One region of the Streptomyces sp. NBC_01283 genome, then DNA from elsewhere that is predicted to be linked to it. Evidence: riboswitches for the same ligand, from Rfam matches in the RefSeq annotation. Region 1 holds a riboswitch; the other holds the start of a gene.

Region 1 (8,130 bases):
CGGCCCTTGTTGGGCTCCACTCCGAAGAGGAAGTCCCAACTCATGCCGCCGAACGCGCCCTTGGGCAGGTTCGTCAGGTCCTCCAGCTCGTCCTGATGGAACTCGTTGGGCGGGTGGCCCAGCAGGGAGACGATCAGGGGCGCGAAGACGGCGACAAGGACCAGGAGGATCACGGTGATGCCACCGGCCAGGGCGACCTTGTCCCGCTTCAGGCGGTTCCAGGCGATCTGCTTGAGGGACCGCCCCTCGACCTTCTTCACCCCTGCACCAGCTGCGGGAGCGACGTCCGCTGTCGGGTCCGCGTCCGCAGGTGTGTCATGCAATGGTGCCGTCATCGTGGCAGGGACCCCTCTCAACCGGTGGTGACCGGCCCGCACTTGCCGCTGTAGCGACGTGATCAGTCCGTCGTACACAGGGGCGAAGCGCCCCTGGTGCGGGAGTCTTCATCGCCGTCGCGATCTGTTACCAGACTTGACGGGGAATGGATGCGCAACCGTGATGCTGATCGAGGTGTTCCGTTATCCGGACGCACGTGAACGAGGGTCGAACACGGGGCAGTTGGGTCGCAATGCGCCACGGGAGCCCATAGGGCCCCTCCACCATCAGAACGGACATCGTGACGGTCAGGGCAGGTATACGAGCCGCGGCGGCCGGCCCAGGGCCTATTCGGTAAGGGTCGCGGTGCTGATTCAGTACTGCGCGGGGTAGCCGTAGCCACCCGCGGGGGCCGGGGCCGGCTGGGCCTCGCGGTCGTAGAACGGTCGTGCGTTGGCGTGCAGCCACATGGCGACCGGGTCGTACCCGTCCGACATCGCGACGGTCGACACGGGCAGCCCGTCGGGGACGGCGGCGATCGACTGCTGCATCATCGTGCGCACCCCGTCGACCGATCCCGGCGAGGTGTCGTACACATCGAGACCGATGGCCAGATACGGGGCGCCGAGCGCGGGCTGCACCCAGGCGCGGCGCAGCGAGCGGACCGCGGGGGTGCGGTGCGCGTTCTGCGTGAGCAGGGCGTAGAACTGGGGGATCTCGATGGCCGGCTCGGTGATCCGCAGTGGTCCCGCGGGCAGCAGGTCGAGGCCCGTCGCGATGCGCCGCAGGTCGAGCCAGGGGATGCCGACGCCGCCGCCGGGGGCGTGCGGATTGAGCCAGAGGCCGTAGTGGTCGGGGTAGAGGGTGCGGGAGATGTCGAGCCCGCTGACCACTTCGTACGAGCGGTTCCAGCCGCTGGCGGAGAGCTCCTGGGCGGAGGTCACGCACGGCGCGTACCCGAGGCCCTCGACCTCCATGTTCCCGTACTGGGCGTCGGGGGATCCGGCCTGGCCGTGCCAGAGCAGCATCCACACCTGGTCGGCGGCGAGCGCCCGCAGGAGCGCCTCGTAGGCGTCATAGCGCCCTGGCGTCACCTGGCGCAGCATGTGCTCGACCTGCCCGGCCGCAGCCGTGCCCGACGCACTCACCCTTAACCGCCCCTTCGCGATGACCCGCTGACCCGCTCACCCGCTGACCGGGTGGACCCCGGTTATGAAACCAGCTTAAGCGGCGATCCTGACACCGACTTGACGTACGGCACCCTCACACACGTACCTGCACATGTCCTTACACATATCCGTGCTCGTGCCCCCGGGTCCGGCCGAAGAAGGGCCGGACGCGCTCGCGCATCCAGTCACCGACCGGGTCCTGGGCGACGTCGAGCAGCACCAGGTTCACCGGCCAGGACACCGGGGCGTGGCCGAGGGCCCGGCCCACGGCCTCCATCGGCAGCTCGCGCGCGTTGCCCTCCCAGGAGGTCAGTTCGACCCCGATGAACAGCGAGGGCGCGTCGCCCTCGACGCTCGCCAGGCAGCGGCGGGCGCTCAGGACGATCCCGGTGGCCTCGAACTCGCGGGCGGCGGCGGACAGGAAGTCCACCGGGTCGTGCTGCCAGTCCGGTTCGAAGAGACGTACGCGCCCGCCGCTCGCGGGGCCGTCGAGCGGGGTGCGGCCGGCGCGGCAGAGCTCGGCGACGGCCGGGGGCGGCAGCGGCACGCCGACCGTGCCGTCCGGATTGACCGCGATGCCCAGCTGCGGGGGAAGGCCGCGCGCGAACTCCACGGCGGGTGCCACGGTGCAGCCCATCCGGCCGCCGGTGGCCTGCTGGAACTGCTGCTCGGAGCTGAAGACGGGGACGTAGGCCTGGCCGTCGATCTCCAGCGTGGGCAGGTCCAGGGTGCCGCTGTCCGGTGCCCCGCCGTTCGGCAGCGGGACCCAGACGTGGCTGCGGCCAAGGACCTCGACGATGCGGGCTCCCGCGGACGCCGTGCCGGCCCCCGGGGTGCCCAGGGATGCCGCGAGCACCTCTTCGAGTTCGTTGCCCGGCCATCCTCCGTACGGATGCGCGTGCGCCTGCGCCGGAATGTCCATCTCTTCAACCCCTGATCGGTCCCGCTCTGCCTGCGGCACGACCCTAACGTGGCGGGCGGCTCAGCCCCCGAAGCCGATCCCCCGCAGCACCCCGGCCGCCGTCCGGTCGAGCAGCACGGCCGAACCGCAGCCGCGCGGCAGATCGCCCCGCTCGGCGGCGCCGACGAGCCGGCCGACCGTCCTGCGGTGCCGTGCGAAGGCGTACCGCGACACGCCGCGACCGCGTGCGAGCTGACCCTCCCTGGCGGTGTCCGGCTCCACGTCGAGCAGCAGCAGGTGCAGGGTCGTGCCGCGCCGCGCGGCCTCGCGGGCCAGCCAGCGGCGCACCCAGGCCTGCGTGCCGCAGTCGTGCACCACGACGCCTTCGCCGGACCGCAGGGCCCTGCGCAGACCCGCGTAATGCGCGAGGCGTACCAGGGGGCGGTACACCGCGTACGGCAGGAGGCCCGGCATGCGCAGGGCCCAGCGGTCGCGGGTGTCCTGCGAGTCGATGCGGGGGCCCGAGACGGCCCTGCGCATCAGCGTGGACTTGCCGCTGCCCGGCAGTCCGGAGACGACGATCAGGTCGCCCTCGCCGAACGTCAGCCGGTGCGGGCTGTGGCCGGACCGCTGCCGCAGGTCGCGGACGACTGCCGTGGACAGGGAGCCGTAGCCCTCTTTGGCGGGGGCGGCGGCCTGTTTGGGCAGGGCCACCCCCGTGTTGGTCGCGTAGACGCTCGTCCTGCGCACCGTGATCGGCCTCCCCATAGCGGTCACGTACCTGCTTCCCGCAGCTTCCCCGGCAAGTGTAAAGAGAAGGTAATGCGGCACAACAGCATTACTGGACTGCCACTGCCCTGTTACGGAGGCGCGTGCAATGATGTGCGCGCAAACTCCATACAGGCCGTTTGAATCCGCGCGGGAGAGTTCCCGGTGGCCGTCGTACGACGCGCCGGGGCGCCGAAGGAGCAAGTCCCTCCCTTGAATCTCTCAGGCCCCGTACCGCGCGGGCGAGGCACATCTGAAAAGCGGGCCGCCTGTGCGGCTCCACCCAAGGTGCAAGTCATGACCTCCTGTACGAGACGTACGAACGGGTCGTGGTGAACCTCTCAGGTTCCGATGACAGATGGGGAGGATCGACCTCGCCTCGCCCGTCATGCCCTGGGAGTTCCCTTTATGAGTACCGCCCCCCGTCTGACAGCCCTCGATGCCGTGCATCGGGCGCTCGGCGCGACGATGACCGACTTCGCGGGCTGGGACATGCCGCTCCGCTACGCCAGCGAACGCGACGAGCACAACGCCGTGCGCACCAAGGCCGGTCTCTTCGACCTCTCCCACATGGGCGAGATCACGGTCACCGGACCGCAGGCCGTGGATCTCCTGAACTTCGCGCTGGTCGGCAACATCGGCTCCATCGGTGTCGGCCGCGCCCGCTACACGATGATCTGTGCCGAGGACGGCGGGATCCTGGACGACCTGATCGTCTACCGGCTCGGTGACGCCGAGGCCCCGGAATACATGGTCGTCGCGAACGCCTCGAACGCGCAGGTCGTGCTCGACGCGCTCACCGCGCGCGCCGACGGCTTCGACGCCGAGGTCCGCGACGACCGCGACGCGTACGCGCTGCTCGCCGTCCAGGGTCCCGAGTCCCCCGGCATCCTGAAGTCAGTCACGGACGCGGACCTGGACGGCCTGAAGTACTACGCGGGTCTGCCGGGCACGGTCGCGGGCGTGCCCGCGCTGATCGCCCGGACGGGCTACACCGGCGAGGACGGCTTCGAGCTCTTCGTCGCGCCCGGTGACGCCGAGAAGCTGTGGGGCGCGCTGATGGAGGCGGGCGAGTCCGTCGGTCTGGTGCCGGCCGGGCTGTCCTGCCGTGACACGCTCCGCCTGGAGGCGGGCATGCCGCTGTACGGGCACGAGCTGACCGCGGAGCTGACGCCCTTCGACGCGGGCCTCGGCCGGGTCGTGAAGTTCGAGAAGACCTCGCAGTCCGACACCTTCGTGGGGCGCGCCGCGCTCGCGGCCGCCGCCGAGCGCGCCGAGACCGCTCCCCCGCGCAAGCTGGTCGGCCTGATCGCCGAGGGCCGCCGCGTCCCGCGCGCCGGCTTCCCCGTGGTCGCCGACGGCAAGGTCATCGGCGAGGTCACCTCCGGCGCCCCGTCCCCGACGCTGGGCAAGCCGATCGCCATCGCGTACGTCGACCCGGCGCACGCGGCCCCCGGCACCGAGGGCGTCGGCGTGGACATCCGCGGCACGCACGAGCCGTACGAGGTCGTGGCGCTGCCGTTCTACAAGCGCCAGAAGTGACACCCCGCACAACCGCCTCGTTCACCAGCACTCCCCCGCGTACAGGAGAATTCAGGTCATGAGCAACCCCCAGCAGCTTCGTTACAGCAAGGAGCACGAGTGGCTCTCGGCCACCGAGGACGGTGTCGCGATCGTCGGCATCACCGAGCACGCGGCCAACGCCCTCGGTGACGTCGTCTTCGCCCAGCTCCCCGAGGTCGGCGACACGGTGACCGCGGGCGAGACCTGCGGCGAGCTCGAGTCGACGAAGTCCGTCAGCGACCTGTACTCGCCGGTGAGCGGCGAGGTCGTCGAGGCCAACCAGGACGTCGTGGACGACCCGTCGCTGGTGAACTCCGCGCCCTTCGAGGGCGGCTGGCTGTTCAAGGTGCGCGTCGCGGAGGAGCCGGGGGACCTGCTCTCCGCCGACGAGTACACCGCGTTTTCCGGCAGCTGAAGCCTCCTAAAGACCCCTAGGGACCACCTGATGTCGCTTCTCAACACCCCTCTTCACGAGCTGGACCCGGACGTCGCCGCCGCCGTCGACGCCGAGCTCCACCGCCAGCAGTCCACCCTGGAAATGATCGCCTCGGAGAACTTCGCTCCGGTCGCCGTCATGGAGGCCCAGGGCACGGTCCTCACCAACAAGTACGCCGAGGGCTACCCCGGCCGCCGCTACTACGGCGGCTGCGAGCACGTCGACGTCGCCGAGCAGATCGCGATCGACCGGGTCAAGGAGCTGTTCGGCGCCGAGTACGCGAACGTCCAGCCGCACTCCGGCGCCTCCGCCAACCAGGCCGCCCTCTTCGCGATCGCCAAGCCCGGCGACACGATCCTCGGCCTCGACCTGGCGCACGGCGGCCACCTCACCCACGGCATGCGCCTGAACTTCTCCGGCAAGCAGTTCAACGTGGTCCCGTACCACGTGGACGAGGCCGGTCTGGTCGACATGGCCGAGGTCGAGCGCCTGGCCAAGGAGAGCAGCCCGAAGGTGATCATCGCGGGCTGGTCCGCCTACCCGCGTCAGCTGGACTTCGCCGAGTTCCGCCGGATCGCCGACGAGGTCGGCGCGTACCTGTGGGTCGACATGGCGCACTTCGCCGGGCTCGTCGCCGCCGGTCTGCACCCCAACCCGGTGCCGTTCGCGGACGTGGTCACCTCCACCACGCACAAGACGCTCGGCGGCCCGCGCGGCGGCATCATCCTGGCCCGCAGCAAGGAGTTCGCCAAGAAGCTGAACTCCGCGGTCTTCCCCGGCTTCCAGGGCGGCCCCCTGGAGCACGTGATCGCCGCGAAGGCCGTCTCCTTCAAGGTCGCCGCCTCCGAGGAGTTCAAGGAGCGCCAGCAGCGCACCCTGGACGGCGCCCGCATCCTGGCCGAGCGCCTGGTGCAGGACGACGCGAAGGCCGTCGGCGTCGACGTCCTGTCCGGCGGCACGGACGTGCACCTGGTCCTGGTGGACCTGCGCAACTCCGAGCTCGACGGCCAGCAGGCCGAGGACCGCCTCCACGAGGTCGGCATCACGGTCAACCGCAACGCGATCCCGAACGACCCGCGCCCCCCGATGGTCACCTCGGGCCTGCGGATCGGTACGCCCGCGCTCGCGACCCGTGGCTTCCAGGAGGACGACTTCCGTGAGGTCGCCGACATCATCGCCGAGGCGCTGAAGCCGGGCTTCGACGCGGAGTCGCTCAAGGCCCGCGTCTCGGCCTTGGCAGCGAAGCACCCGCTGTACCCCAACCTGTAGCAGTTTCGTACGCTTTACTTCGTACGATTCTTCGGGGCACCGCGCACACTGGACAGTGAGGACAGTGAGTGCGGTGCCCCGGCTCATGCCCCGCTTTCGCAGTTCTCGCAGTTCTCTTTCGTAGTTCTCTGCACCACCCCGGCAGACAACGGCGTCTACCAACCACCATTGGAGTTTCTCGTGGCCCTCTCGGTCTTCGACCTGTTCTCGATCGGCATCGGCCCGTCCAGCTCCCACACGGTCGGTCCCATGCGCGCCGCCCGTATCTTCGCGAGCCGCCTCAAGAACGAGGGCCTGATGGCCCACACCACCGCCATACGGGCCGAGCTCTACGGCTCGCTCGGCGCGACGGGCCACGGCCACGGCACCCCGAAGGCGGTCCTGCTCGGCCTGGAGGGCGAATCGCCGCGCTCGGTCGACGTCGAGTTCGCCGACGACCGCGTCGAGCAGATCAAGAGCACCGGCCGCATCAACATCCTCGGCATGCACGAGATCGACTTCGACTTCGACGAGGACCTGGTCCTGCACCGCCGCAAGGCCCTGCCGTACCACGCCAACGGCATGACGATCTTCGCGTACGGCCATGACGGCGGCATCGTCCTGGAGAAGACGTACTACTCCGTGGGCGGCGGCTTCGTCGTCGACGACGACGCGGTGGCGGGCGAGAACCCGATCGTGCCGGACGACACGGTCCTCAAGCACCCCTTCCGCACCGGTGACGAGCTGCTCCGCCTGGCCGACGAGACCGGCCTCTCCATCTCCGCGCTGATGCTGGAGAACGAGAAGGCGTGGCGCACCGAGGAGGAGATCCGCTCGGGGCTGCTCGACATCTGGGGCGTCATGCAGTCCTGCGTCTCGCGCGGCATGTCCCGCGAGGGCATCCTGCCGGGCGGCCTCAAGGTCCGCCGCCGCGCGGCCAACTCGGCCCGCCAGCTGCGCGCCGAGGGCGACCCGCAGGCCCGCGCCATGGAGTGGATCACTCTCTACGCGATGGCCGTGAACGAGGAGAACGCCGCGGGAGGCCGCGTCGTGACCGCCCCGACGAACGGCGCCGCGGGCATCATCCCGGCGGTACTGCACTACTACATGAACTTCATCCCCGGGGCGGACGAGGACGGCGTGGTCCGCTTCCTGCTCGCGGCCGGCGCGATCGGCATGCTCTTCAAGGAGAACGCCTCGATCTCCGGCGCCGAGGTCGGCTGCCAGGGCGAGGTCGGCTCCGCCTGCTCGATGGCGGCAGGCGCCCTTGCCGAGGTGCTCGGCGGCAGCCCCGAGCAGGTCGAGAACGCCGCGGAGATCGGCATGGAGCACAACCTCGGCCTGACCTGCGACCCGGTCGGCGGCCTCGTCCAGATCCCGTGCATCGAGCGCAACGGCATGGCGGCCGTGAAGGCCGTGACCGCGGCGAAGATGGCGATGCGCGGCGACGGCAGCCACAAGGTGTCCCTCGACAAGGTCATCAAGACCATGAAGGACACCGGCGCGGACATGAGCGTGAAGTACAAGGAGACGGCGCGGGGCGGACTCGCGGTGAACATCATCGAGTGCTGAGGCCTCAGCACTGCCTCAGCACTCGAAGAACAGCGCCTCCGCGCCCACCGGCCGGTAACCCGCTGCCTGGAACGCCCGCACGCTGCGGGCGTTCCCGGTGGACTGCTGCGACCACACGTGGGAACCGGCGGGCACCAGGTGCCGGGCGGCGAGCGCAA
Region 2 (8,130 bases), 4.6 Mb from region 1:
GCTCCCGCGCCCGCCCTGCGCAGCGTCCTCGCGGCACTCGGTTCACCCACCGCCGTACGCGAAGCCCGCACTCCGTCCCTGCGCGCAGCACAGGGACCCACGAGCCCCGAACTCCCTTTGCCCGTGCACGTGCTTGACCGGCTCAGCCCGTCGGGCGCCTCACCCACCCGGCTCGCCGGGTGGCGCTTCCTGATCCGCGCCGGCGAGCGAGCCGTCGCCGCGGCGGACACGATGCTGACGCCCGACGGATGGACCTTCTCGCACTTCTTCGAAGGTCCGTACATAGCGTCCACCGAGCGCGCCCTCCGTCAGGCCGAAGCGATGCCGATGCCATACCAGCCGCGACTGTTGTCCGTACCCGAGCTTTACATGCTGACACTCTGGTTGCACGGCGACTGCACCGCGGACGGCGCGAGCGGCCATCTCGCGCCCTCCGACGTCCTCGTGCCCCTGGCGCCCGCGCCCCCGGGCATCGCGGCGCACCGTCCGCACCGCGCCACGGAGCTCCTGGAGATGCTCACCCACCGCATGACCCCGGCGCCGCTGCTCGGCTCACCCGCCTGACCTCGCCATACGTCCCCGTGCCCCGCCGCCTCATCGGCCGCGGGGCTCGGCGCGTCATGGGCCCATACGGACTAGCCCGGTATGACCACCCCGAACCACCCGAAGAGACACTGCAGTTGGGCTGAACCGTCCGGGCGGGTGATACGTCATTAAGCAGTAAGGAGCGCTGCCGCTAAATCCCTGCGGATTGACGTCCGTAGGGCAACACTGGGACCGGACCAACTACACGGGGGGCGGTCATGAACACCGCATCGAGCCGCAAGGCAGACGTCACAGCCATCACACCGCAGCGAAAGAACCCTTCCATGTGCCAGCACCAACCACCGTGCCCGACAGCCGACTCCGCCGACCGGGAAGCCGCGCTCCTCATGGCGAGCCACCCGGAGCAGGGCTGGAGCCTGCTGTGCAACGGCGTCCTCCTCTTCGAGGACACCGGTGAGTTGCTGCCGGACGGCCAGATCATCGCGCCGCATCGACCGCTGGGCACGGACAAGATCATGACGGCCGCCTGACGCGAGGGCAGCACGGCACGGACAACAAAGGGGCCGACCCGGAGAGACAGAACTCCGGACCGGCCCCCGCGCATGTCCGGGACCCGATATCAGTCCTCGTACGCATCCAGCGGCGGGCAGGAGCAGACCAGGTTCCGGTCGCCGTACGCCTGGTCGACGCGGCGCACCGGCGGCCAGTACTTGTCCGCGGGCACGACACCGCCCGGGAAGACGGCCTCCTCACGGCTGTAGGCGTGCTCCCAGTCGCCGCCGAGCGCGGCCGCGGTGTGCGGGGCGTTGCGCAGCGGGTTGTCCTCGGCGGGCCACTCGCCGCCGACCTTCTCGATCTCCGCGCGAATGCCGATCATCGCCTCGCAGAACCGGTCGATCTCGACCAGGTCCTCGCTCTCGGTCGGCTCGATCATCAGCGTCCCCGCGACCGGGAACGACATGGTCGGCGCGTGGAAGCCGTAGTCGATGAGCCGCTTGGCGATGTCGTCGACGCTGACACCGGTCGCCTTGCTGATCGGCCGCAGATCGATGATGCACTCGTGCGCGACGAGCCCGCCGGGACCGGTGTAGAGCACCGGGAAGTGCGGCTCCAGGCGCTTGGCGATGTAGTTCGCGGAGAGCACGGCGACCTGCGTGGCGCGCTTGAGGCCCTCGCCGCCCATGAGGCGTACGTACGCCCAGGAGATCGGCAGGATTCCGGCCGAGCCCCACGGCGCGGCGGAGATCGGGCCGACGCCCGTCTCGGGGCCCGCGGCAGGCTGCAGCGGGTGGTTGGGCAGGTACGGCGCGAGGTGCTCGCGCACACCGACCGGACCGACGCCGGGGCCACCGCCGCCGTGCGGGATGCAGAAGGTCTTGTGCAGGTTCAGGTGCGAGACGTCGCCGCCGAACTTGCCGGGCTGGGCGAGGCCCACCAGGGCGTTGAGGTTCGCCCCGTCGACGTACACCTGACCGCCCGCCTCGTGCACCTGGGCGCAGATGTCGGCGACGTGCTCCTCGAACACACCGTGCGTGGACGGATAGGTGATCATAAGCACGGACAGCTCGTCGCGGTGCTTCTCGATCTTGGCGCGCAGGTCCTCGACGTCGATCTCGCCGTCGTCGCTGGTCTTCACGACGACGACCTTCATGCCGGCCATCACGGCGCTCGCGGCGTTGGTGCCGTGCGCGGAGGAGGGGATGAGGCAGACGGTGCGCTGGTCGTCGCCGTTGGCGCGGTGGTAGCCGCGCACGGCCAGCAGTCCGGCCAGCTCGCCCTGCGAACCGGCGTTCGGCTGCAGCGAGACCTTGTCGTAGCCGGTGACCTCGGCGAGCCGCTCCTCCAGCTCACGGATGAGCGTCAGATAGCCCTGCGCCTGCTGGGCGGGGGCGAAGGGGTGCAGCTGCCCGAACTCGGGCCAGGTGACCGGCTCCATCTCCGTGGTCGCGTTGAGCTTCATCGTGCAGGAGCCCAGCGGGATCATGCCGCGGTCGAGCGCGTAGTCACGGTCGGCCAGCTTGCGCAGGTAGCGCAGCATCGCGGTCTCGGAGCGGTACTGGTGGAAGACGGGGTGCGTCAGGTACTCGTCGTCACGCAGCAGCCCCGCCGGGAGCGTGTCCGCGGTCTCCGCGTCGAGCGCCTCGATGTCGGCCTCGACCCCGAAAGCGCCCCAGATAGCGGTCAGTTGCTTGCGCGTGGTGGTCTCGTCGCAGGCCAGGGAGACGTGGTCGGCGTCGATCTGGTGGATGTTGACGCCACCCTCACGGGCCGCGGCGACGAGCTCGTCGGCCCTGCCGGGCACCCGCACGGTCAGCGTGTCGAAGTACGCGCCGTGCACGACCTCTACCCCGCCGGCGGTGAGCCCCGCGGCCAGCACGGTCGCGTAGCGGTGGGTACGCCGCGCGATGGACCTCAGGCCCTCGGGTCCGTGGTAGACCGCGTACATTCCGGCCATCACGGCGAGCAGCACCTGAGCGGTACAGATGTTGCTGGTGGCCTTCTCGCGGCGGATGTGCTGCTCACGGGTCTGCAGCGCGAGCCGGTAGGCCTTGTTGCCGTCCGCGTCCACGGAGACACCGACGAGCCGCCCCGGCAGGCTGCGCGCGAACTTCTCGCGCACCGCCATATAACCGGCGTGCGGGCCGCCGAAGCCCATCGGGACGCCGAAGCGCTGCGTCGTTCCGACGGCGATGTCGGCGCCGAGCTCACCGGGCGAGGTGAGCAGCGTCAGGGCCAGCAGGTCGGCGGCGACGGAGACTATGGCACCGATCTCGTGCGCCTGCTCGATGAGGGGCTTGATGTCGCGTACGGCACCGGAGGCGCCGGGGTACTGGATCAGTACGCCGACGACGCCGCGCTCGGCGACCTCGGCCGGGATGCCCTCGCTCAGATCGGCGACGACGACCTCGACACCGGTCGGCTCGGCGCGGGTCTGGATGACGGCGATGGTCTGCGGCAGCGCGTCGGCGTCGACGAGGAAGACACCGTTCTTGACCTTGCCCATGCGGCGCGAGAGCGCCATGGCCTCGGCGGCCGCGGTCCCCTCGTCGAGCAGGGAGGCACCGGAGGTGGGCAGCCCGGTCAGCTCGGCGACGACGGTCTGGAAGTTGAGCAGCGCCTCGAGGCGCCCCTGCGAGATCTCGGGCTGGTACGGCGTGTAAGCGGTGTACCACGCCGGGTTCTCCATGACGTTCCGCAAGATCACCGGCGGAGTGAACGTCCCGTAGTAACCGAGCCCGATCATGGAATCAAGAACCTGGTTACGGTCCGCGAGGGAGCGCAGCTCGGCCAGGACCTCGGCCTCGGTGCGCGCTCCCGGCAGGTTCAGCGCCTCGGCGTTCTTGATCACATCCGGCACGGCTGCGGCGGTCAGCTCGTCGAGCGAGCCGTATCCGACCTGCGCGAGCATCTTGGCCCGTGCTTCGGCGTCGGGACCGATGTGCCGCTGCTCGAAGGGAATGCCCTGTTCGAGCTGGGAGAGCGGGATGCGAGGGGTGGCGGTCATTGCGGAGGCCTCCTGGTCTGACGCGACCTGCGAGGGGCACCACGGCACGGGTACCCGGACGGCCTCCCCCTCTGTCATCTCAACCTGAGAGCTTCACCGGCCCGCGCCCCAGGAGAGGCGTAGTACCGGCTTTCACCGTCGGTGAGGAAGGGATTCGAACGTGCCCGCCCGACGCCCGCCCTACTTTCCAGAGTGACCTCGTCCGTGCGGTACAGGGGCCTGAGAGATTCCGGGGAGGAGTTGCTCCTTCGGCGCCCCCGGTGTCTCCACCGGAGAGCTCTCCCGCACGGGGTCAGCAGCCAAGCGCCAGCCTACCAGCGAGGACCGCGGCCCATCCCTCGAGTGGCCGCCTGCCCCGAAGTGCTCTTTCGTAGTGATTACGAACGAACGAGGATGAGTTACGCCCCACTTCGACACGCCTCGACCAGTTGGAGGGACCGTGCAGACCGATATCGATCCGCGCAACCTGATCGGCCGCAAGGCGTTCGACCGGACCGGGGCCAAGATCGGCACGATCGACGAGGTCTATCTCGACGACGCCACCGGCGCCCCGGAGTGGGCGGCCATACGCACGGGTCTCTTCAGCCGGGACGCGTTCGTCCCCCTCGAGCCCAGCGAGCTCAGGAGCGACGGCACCCTGCGCATCCCCTTCGAACGCTCCCTGATCAAGGACGCCCCCGACTTCGGCGTGGGCCGCCATCTCTCCCCCGAACAAGAACTGCAGCTCTACCACCACTACGGCCTGGACATCACGCCCCCGCAGTCACCGCCGCCGCCGGACAAGGACTTCGGCACCATCGCGGGCCAGGAGAGCCCCTGACACTCACCGCGGCCACCCGGCCCGCCTCCGGGGCTCCGGGCTCCGGCTCCGGCTCCGGCTCCGGGGCAGGCACCGGCATCACTGCGGCTCCAGCGCCTCAGGAACCGCCACCAGCGGCAAGGGCTCAGCAGGCTCAAGGGCCGGATCATCCGTACGGAACGTCCGCACCCGCCCCGGCGCCGTCGACTCGGGCGTCTCGAAGCGGACCGTGACCCGCCCCAGGCCGCTGCCCTGCACCCACCCGTGCCCGTACTCGGCATGCCGCACGTCGTGCCCGGCGGCCCACCGCCGCTCGGCCGCGGTGACCGGCTCCGCCACCGTCCCGCTCACGGGCTCCGCCGCGGCCTCACCGGCCCGCTCCTCCTGCACCGCCTCGCGCTGCGTCTCCAGGGCCTCCACGGCCTCGGCAGCGGCCTCGGCCTGAGCCTGTGCCTGGGCCTGCGCGAAGAGGTCCTCCTGCGTGTAGTCGGCGAGCCCCGTGACGCCCACCCCCAGGAGCCGCACGCCCCCGGTGGTGTCCACGGACTCGAGGAGCCGCGCGGCGGCCTCCCGGACCACTCCGGGGTCGTCCGTGGGCCCACGCAGCGTCTCGGAGCGCGTCAGCGTGGAGAAGTCGAACCGCCGCACTTTCAGGACGATGGTCCGCCCGGAGTGCCCCGCCGCCCGCAGCCGCTCCACACACCGGTCGGCGAGCCGCGCGACCTCGCCCCTGACCCGTACCCGGTCATGGATGTCCACGTCGTACGTGTCCTCGACGCTGACCGACTTCGATTCCCGCTCCGCCACCACGGGCCGCTCGTCCCGCGCGAGGGCCATCGCGTACAGCGCGCTGCCGTGCGACTTCCCGAGGAGCCTTACGAGCTCGTCCCCGCCCGCCTCCGCGATCTCCCCCACGGTCGCGATCCCACCCCGCCGCAGATGATCCCCGGTGGCGGGCCCGACCCCGGGCAGCGTCCGCACCGGCATCGGCGCGAGCAGGTCCCGCTCGGTCCCCGGCACTATCAGCCGCAGCCCGTCCGGTTTGGCATCCTCCGAGGCGATCTTCGCCAGCATCTTGGACGCGGCGAGCCCGACCGACCCCGCGAGCCCCGTCACCGCCTTGATGTCCGCGCGCAGCCGCTCGCCCACCACCAGCGCGGACGCCTGGTCGTCGGCCACGCCGCCCGCCTCCAGGTCGACGAAGGCCTCGTCCAGGCTGAGCGGCTCCACCAGCGGCGACAGCTCCCGCAGCAGCGCCATCACCTGGTCGCTGATCTCGCGGTAGAGCCCGAAGCGGGGCACCAGATAGGCGGCATTGGGCGCCAGCCGCCGCGCCTGCCCCATGGGCATGGCCGAGTGCACACCGAACTTCCGCGCTTCGTACGAGGCCGTCGCCACCACGCCGCGCGGCCCGAGACCGCCCACGACCACGGCTTTCCCGCGCAGACTCGGCTTCGCGGCCTGCTCGGCAGACGCGTAGAAGGCATCCATGTCCAGATGCAGAATCGTGGGCGCGGTTCTCACACCCCTGATGCTGCCCTACGCCACTGACAACGCCCCCTGAAACGCACCGCGCACCCGCAGGCCGCGACCGCCTCACACGGCCCTGTTGCGCCGCCTCGCGAGCTCATCGGCGGGGTTCTGCCGCACCAGCGTCTCCCCGGTGTCGACCCGCTCCCCGTGCAGCTGCGAGAGCGCCGACTCCACGTCCCGCCACACGACGCCCACGGCGATCCCGAAGACCCCCTGGCCGCCCTGGAGCAGGTCGTGGACCTCGTCGGGCGACGTGCACTCGTAGACCGTGGCGCCGTCGCTCATGAGCGTCATCCGCTCCAGGTCCTGGAAACCGCGGTCCCGCAGGTGCTGCACCGTGGTCCGGATGTTCTGCAGGGACACACCGGTGTCGAGGAACCGCCGCACGATCTTCAGGACGACGACGTCCCGGAAGCTGTAGAGCCGCTGGGTCCCCGACCCGCCCGCAGAGCGAACACTGGGCTCGACGAGACCCGTACGGGCCCAGTAGTCGAGCTGGCGGTACGTGATGCCGGCGGCCGCGCACGCGGTCGGCCCCCGATATCCGATCTGTTCCTGTTCGGACTGTCCGGACGTGGCGTCCCCGCTCCCCTGAACCGCCATCGGCCTCTTCGGAGAGTGACCGGCCGCGCTGCTCTGAAGCGGATACGGACCGCCCATCGCCGTACCGTCGCCGCTGCTTCTCACGCCGACCTCCGTCCTTGACCTGCCTCCACGACGGTAGGCAGTCACCAGGGGCTCGTCAACGATCGCCACACTCGGCACGCCGAGTGATAATCACCCTAAGAGTGGTTTGCCGTACCGCGCCGCCGGGAACGGCTAGTCGAATGGTCCGCCGGGACCCTCGGGAAGCGACGGCCTACTGGCTGTTGGTACCGAAGTCCTCGGGCGAGATCTGGTCGAGGAACTCGCGGAACTTCTCCACCTCGTCCTCCTGCTCGTCCGGAATGGCGATGCCCGCATCGTCCAGGACACCGTCACTGCCGTAGATCGGCGTTCCGGTGCGCAGTGCGAGCGCTATGGCGTCGGACGGCCTCGCGCTCACCTCGACTCCACTGGCGAAGACCAGCTCCGCGTAGAAGACGCCTTCTCGGAGGTCCGTGATGCGCACTTCGGTGAGCTCCTGACCCACCGCCTCCAGCACGTCCTTGAACAGGTCGTGGGTCAGCGGTCGTGCGGGCGCCATCCCCTGCTGTGCGAAGGCGATCGCGGTCGCCTCCCCTGGTCCGATCCAGATGGGGAGGTATCGATCGCCTCCCACTTCACGCAGGAGCACGATCGGTTGGTTGGAGGGCATTTCCACCCGGACACCTACGACGTCGAGCTCGTTCACACAGCAACCCTAGGACGTGCCCGGCCGGTTTGGGTAGTCGGGCACCCCCCGAGTCAGGGCAACCGCACTCCGAGAGCGGTCTGCACCAGCGCGGAATGGAGCTTTCCGGTCAGCCCCGCGAGTTCCTTCGTACGGGCTTCCGCATGGGCTCTGGTCTGCGGATTGCGGTGCCGGCGCAGCGGCGCGACGACCTGGTCGACCAGGCCCGCCTCACGCTCGGCCGCCGACTTCAAGGTGCGCAGATGCCTGGGTTCGATACCGAATCGCCCAAGTTCGACGACGAGCGCGGCGACCGTCACGGCCTCCGCGTCATAACCACCGTCCGGCAAGGGCACGATGAGCCCGTACGCCTCCCAGTCGGCGAGCTGCTCCGCGTCGATCTCGGCGGCGGCCAGCAGCTCCGCACGGCCCACA

The links. A riboswitch is a leader RNA that binds a small molecule or an ion and turns the genes downstream of it on or off. The one in region 1 is predicted to bind glycine.
Region 2: another riboswitch for glycine. It lies ahead of gcvP (aminomethyl-transferring glycine dehydrogenase); the one in region 1 lies ahead of gcvT (glycine cleavage system aminomethyltransferase GcvT).

What each region holds. Positions count from the first base shown of each region.
Region 1 is NZ_CP108430.1:3,050,401-3,058,530, forward strand. It holds gene OG302_RS13665 (ABC transporter permease) at 1-335, opposite strand, end outside; gene OG302_RS13670 (enhanced serine sensitivity protein SseB C-terminal domain-containing protein) at 690-1,463, opposite strand; gene OG302_RS13675 (enhanced serine sensitivity protein SseB) at 1,603-2,406, opposite strand; gene OG302_RS13680 (AAA family ATPase) at 2,467-3,141, opposite strand; glycine riboswitch at 3,295-3,400, shown strand; gene gcvT (glycine cleavage system aminomethyltransferase GcvT) at 3,562-4,695, shown strand; gene gcvH (glycine cleavage system protein GcvH) at 4,754-5,131, shown strand; gene glyA (serine hydroxymethyltransferase) at 5,162-6,421, shown strand; gene OG302_RS13700 (L-serine ammonia-lyase) at 6,602-7,972, shown strand; gene OG302_RS13705 (GNAT family N-acetyltransferase) at 7,988-8,130, opposite strand, start outside.
Region 2 is NZ_CP108430.1:7,669,948-7,678,077, reverse strand. It holds gene OG302_RS34840 (hypothetical protein) at 1-564, shown strand, start outside; gene OG302_RS34835 (DUF5999 family protein) at 870-1,076, shown strand; gene gcvP (aminomethyl-transferring glycine dehydrogenase) at 1,166-4,051, opposite strand; glycine riboswitch at 4,249-4,346, opposite strand; gene OG302_RS34825 (PRC-barrel domain-containing protein) at 4,491-4,871, shown strand; gene OG302_RS34820 (DNA polymerase IV) at 4,950-6,374, opposite strand; gene OG302_RS34815 (MerR family transcriptional regulator) at 6,447-7,070, opposite strand; gene OG302_RS34810 (bifunctional nuclease family protein) at 7,243-7,716, opposite strand; gene OG302_RS34805 (MerR family transcriptional regulator) at 7,770-8,130, opposite strand, start outside.